Regions from separate parts of the Spirillospora sp. NPDC049024 genome, predicted to be linked through region 2. Evidence: riboswitches for the same ligand, from Rfam matches in the RefSeq annotation. Region 2 holds a riboswitch; the other holds the start of a gene.
What was found. A riboswitch is a leader RNA that binds a small molecule or an ion and turns the genes downstream of it on or off. The one in region 2 is predicted to bind cyclic di-AMP.
Positions count from the first base shown of each region.

Region 1: linked by a shared signal. The riboswitch ahead of AB0C21_RS16325 (CHAP domain-containing protein) and the one ahead of AB0C21_RS27740 (CHAP domain-containing protein) in region 2 are both predicted to bind cyclic di-AMP.

Region 1 is NZ_JBEZFD010000007.1:373,662-376,041, reverse strand. Features, by position in the region: gene AB0C21_RS16330 (hypothetical protein) at 1-681, opposite strand, end outside; gene AB0C21_RS16325 (CHAP domain-containing protein) at 721-1,551, opposite strand; cyclic di-AMP (ydaO/yuaA leader) riboswitch at 1,560-1,730, opposite strand; cyclic di-AMP (ydaO/yuaA leader) riboswitch at 1,856-2,054, opposite strand.
Region 2 is NZ_JBEZFD010000016.1:93,563-95,942, forward strand. Features, by position in the region: gene AB0C21_RS27735 (hypothetical protein) at 1-433, opposite strand, end outside; gene AB0C21_RS27740 (CHAP domain-containing protein) at 629-1,297, opposite strand; cyclic di-AMP (ydaO/yuaA leader) riboswitch at 1,311-1,476, opposite strand; gene AB0C21_RS27745 (MFS transporter) at 1,815-2,380, opposite strand, start outside.

The DNA.
Region 1 (2,380 bases), on a different contig from region 2:
CCGCTGCGCCCACCCCTTGCCGACCACGGAGGTGACGACCGGGACGGCCGCGTCCAGCCGCGCCGCGATGCGGTCGAGGCCGGTGCCGTCGCCGATGACGAGTCCGGCGCGCCCCCTGACCACCGTCAGGGGGCCGCTGTCCCAGATGTCGACGTCGTCGGTGAGGCCGCGGGACGTCCCGTCCCCGACGACCGTCCACGTCCCGCCGCGCGGGGCCAGCGTGAGGTAGCGGGTGCGGGCCACGTCGCTCCTGTCGAAGCCGCGCAGCCTGTAGCGCACCTCGATCCGGACGACGGCGTTGCCGCCGTCCATGGCCTCGGTGTTGACGATGCGCTCCCGCCAGCCCTCCAGGGGGAGTTTCCGGAGGTTGCCGTACATGAGGGCCTGGGCGTCCCGGAAGGCGGCGGGGGCGTCGCCCACGCTGGCGAGGAACGCCATGCGGTCGCCGTCGCGGACGGCGCGCGCGCGGTTGGCGAGGACCGCGGCGGCCGTCTCCGGGCTGAACGTCTCGGCGACCCGCGAGGTGGCGGCGCCGGCCCCGCCGGCGCCGGGCGCCCCGCCGCCGGAGCGCGAGCCGACCAGGCCGGCGCCTCCGGCGAGCAGGGCGGCGGCCCCGCCCGCGCCCAGGGCGAGGACCCTGCGCCGCGTGACGGTGGCGTCCTGCCCGGGGCCTTCCTCCATGGGCGCGATCCTATGCAGGACGCGGGGCCAGGGGCGGCATCACGACCGGTAGTCCGGGTAGCCGTAGCCGACGACGTCGTCTGTGGAACGTTCCTTTACGCGGACGGCGTTGTCGGTGTTGCCCTCGACGGCCTCGATCGTGCCGTCGTCGATCTCCTTGACGACCAGGCCGACGTGCCGGATGTCGTCGAAGGACTTGCCGCCGTCCCACGCGTAGAAGACGATCGCGCCGGGCCTCGGCTCGGTGCCCCAGCGCCCGTGCTCCTGGAACCAGCGGGCGTGCGCGACCGTCCAGGCGTCGCTGCCGACCTGGTCGCCGAAGCCGATCTGCTCGCCGACCCAGGAGACGAACATGTCGCACCAGTTCGCGTCGCTGTAGCCGTCGAGGGAGCCGCCGTCGCGCGCGAGCGTCTCGCGCGCGCGGGACGTGGACATGTACCACTCCTGGAACTTGGTCTCGCCGCCGCCGTCCTCCTCGACGCCCACCTGCGAGCGGGCGAGCCTGATGGCCTGCGCGGCGGTGGGCCGCGACTTGCCGGCCGCCCTGGCGGAGGGCCTGCCGGACGACTCGGCCGACGGCCGCTCGGGCCGGGTCTTCTTCGGGGTCTTCGAGGCGCGGGTCCTGGGCTCGCCCTCGGACTTGCGCCTGGACGGGTCGCCGTGCGCCGCCAGGCCGGGGGCCAGGTCGGCCGCGGCGGCGGACCTCACCGGGGCGGAGCCGAACGGCAGGACCGACGCCTGCGCCGTGGCGGCGGCGGTGCCGAGCACGGCGGCGCCGACGACGACGCCGCCGGTCGTCCGCCACGTGATGGAAAGGGGGTGCGGCTTCCGGTGCTTGCCCGGGGCCTTCTTGCGGTGCGCGCGTGGCACGGGGGGTCTCCTCGGCTTCCATGGCGCCTACCGGGTTAGCTGACGGGTTCGGGCGTGGAAGCCGCCCTACGGCCGCGAAGGCAGGCCGATTCACCCCGAAAAGGACACAGTGGGTCCCCGGTTCCGCGTCGGACGCGCGTGCGGGGCACGGCGGTCCGCGGATTCGGCGGTGGCGTGCCCGGGGGCGGGCACACCGGTTCGGATTGGGGGGAGCTCCGGCGGCGGGGGGCGCCTGCGGAGCGAAAGGGGGGTCCGGGGCGTGGTCGCGTGGCGGCCACGCCCCAGGTACCGCTGCGGGATTCTCTCCTTCTCTTCCAGACGCCTACCGGGTTAGCTGACGGGTTCGGGCGTGGAAGTGGCCCTACGGCGGCTCTCGCCGGTGCCCCGGGAGAGACGCGCCGATTCACCCCGGGTGCCGGAATGCCCGTCCGGAAAGACTCTCCGGACTCCGGCGGATATGGGTCCCCGGTTCCGCTCTTCGGCGGATTCGGCGCTGCCGCTGCGATCCTGGGGGCGATATGGGGCCCTGCGCGGAACCTGTCTCCCGCGTGCGAAAGAGCGGCGCCTGATGTTGTGTGCGGACGGCGCCCCGTCTCCGGGGCCGTCCGGGGCCCGCCCCGTGTAGGCCACTGCGGCAGCACGCTCGGCGCCATGCACGCGGCAAGCGTGCGCACGGTGGGGCGGGGGTAGGCCTGGTCTGCGTCGAGACCGTGCGGCGCCTACGGGCGCCGCGGGACGGCACGTGGGGCGTGCCGCCCGGGAGGTGCGGCGCGTGGCTCGCGCCGCCGTCACGCGGGTGCTGGATGCTCCGCGTGGGACCGGGGCGCCT
Region 2 (2,380 bases):
CGTTCACGCCCGAGCCGTCGTCCCAGAAGTAGGACGCGGTGGTGCTGCCCGACAGGACGGCGTGGCTCTTCGGAGCGCTCTTGCCGGTGGCATGGCGCGGTGCCTTCGCGTCGTGCTGCCCGGACACCGGCTGCCCGGTGACCTGCTTCCCGGTCACCTGCTTCGCGGTCACCGGCTTCCCGGTCACCTGCTTCCAGGTGACCTGCTCACCGGTCACCTGCTCCCCCGCCACCGGCTTCCCGGCCATCTCCTGACCGGCGACCAGCTGGCCGGTCATCTGCCGGCCGGTGACCTGCTGGCCGGTGGCCTGCTGGCCGCTGACCTTGTGCGCCGTCGGGCTGTCCGCCAGGGCTCCCTGGGCGGTCCCGACCGCCACCCCCGCGACGAGCGTGCCGGCGAGGGCGGTACTGATAAGGGCGACTCGCTGCTGCATGTTCATCCTTTGCTCGGTGGTCCGGGGCGCCGGGTCGCGCCTTCGGGCGTGTGGGGCTCGCCGTTCGGGCATGACGGACCCGGCGCACGGCACGTGGGCGTGCTCGCGACGTGGGTGTGATCGCGCGGAGGGATGGAGAAAGGGGGGAGCACCGCTGGACGGTGCGGGGCTGGGGGGCCGCTGAGCGGCCCGGGCTCACCGGTACTGGGGGTAGCCGTAGCCGGCGACGGTGGAGGTGTCGCGGACCTTCTGCTTCACCGCGTCACCGGTGTTGCCCTCGATGGTCTTGATGGTGCCGTCGTGGTTGTCCTTCACGACGATGCCGACGTGCTCGACACCCTTGACGCCGCCGCCGTTCCAGGCGAAGAAGACCACGGCGCCGGGCTTCGGGGTCTCGCCGAAGCGGCCGGTCTTCTTGAACCACTTGGCGTGGCTGACGGTGTAGGCGTCGGCGCCCATGCCCTTGGTGCCGGTGTTCTGGCCCAGCCAGGACACGAACATGTCGCACCAGGACTGGCCCTTGTAGACCGAGGCGCTCTTGGCACCGATGCGGTGGGCGTTCTGCTCGCCCAGCGGCGAGCCGGCATACCAGTCGTTGAACTTGCTGTTGCCCGAGCCGTCCTCATGGGTGCCGACCTGCGTGCGGGCGAGCTTGATGACGTCCTGCGCGGAGGCGCCGACCTCGGCGCTCTGGCCGTCGGCCTTGGACGCGGGGGCGGCCTGCGCGGCGTTCGCGGGCTTGGTGTCCGCCTGGGCGGACGGGGCCAGGGAGGTGATCCCGAACACACCTGCCAGGGAGAGGACGGCTCCGGCGGTGACGCGGGCGCCCATGCGCTTGGGCATGCGGATATTACGAGCGGTCATGCAAGGTTCTCCTGAGTTCTTCCAGTCCGCCTACCGGGTTAGCTGTCGGGTTCGGGCGTGGAAGTGGCCCTACCGCGGCCCCGCGCATGGCGGGGGTGCGGATTCACCCCGGTGTTTCGGTGGGTCCCCGGCTCCGCTCGGCCATGATCGGCTCTCTGCGGACTCGGCGGCGGACGTGCCGTGATCGGCCGTCCTGATGATCAGGGACTCGATGCGCCCTTCATGATCTGGTCGGGCGCTCCGTACGGGCTTCCCCGTCGGTTACACACTCCCAACAGGTTCAAGCGACCCCATATTTCGTCAAGCACGCCCCAAAAACCCGCCCGACCTGCAAAGCCACCCCAAAACCCCCTAAACGCAAGGCCTCCGGCCCAGTCAAACCGAAGCAAGATTCTTTTCCGTCCGCCACCCCGTGGCGCCGCGGCCGTCACCGAGGTCCCTCCCGCGCCGGAGCGTGGAGCCCTCATCGATCAGGCGCGGGCCGCCGACCGGTCGCAGGATGACGGTGGTCCGGTGGTCAAACCGGCTGCACGGCGGCGTCCGGCTGACGGTGGAGTCGCTTGGTCCGCAGCAAGGGCCGGGCGAGCAGTGGCAGCATGCACACCGCGGCCGTGGCAGCGGCGGCGAGCATCGCTGCTCGCAGGCCGAACGTGGTGCCGACGAGTCCGGCGGCGGCTGAGCCGATGGGGAGCGTGCCCCAGGTGAGGAAGCGGTGGACCGCGGTCGCGCGCGTGGCCAGTTCCGGCGGCGTGGCCAGATGCCGGATGGTGATGGCGTTGACGGCGAACATCCCCTGGCCGATTCCGTTGACGAACGTTCCGGCGGCCAGCAGCACGCCCGGCCAGGGACCGGCGGACGCCGCGCCGATGGCCAGCCCGAGCACCGAGGGCACGCCGGCGATCGTCAGGGACGGCCCGATACCGAAGCGGTCCGCCATGGAGCGCGCCAGCAGACCGCCCAGCGGGAATCCGCTGCCGCCGACCCCGAGAGCCACGCCGAGCAGCCAGGCGTCCAGGCCGAGGTGCTTGACCGCGAACACCGCGAGGAGGGAGTCGTACATGGCGACGCCGAGGTTGTACAGCG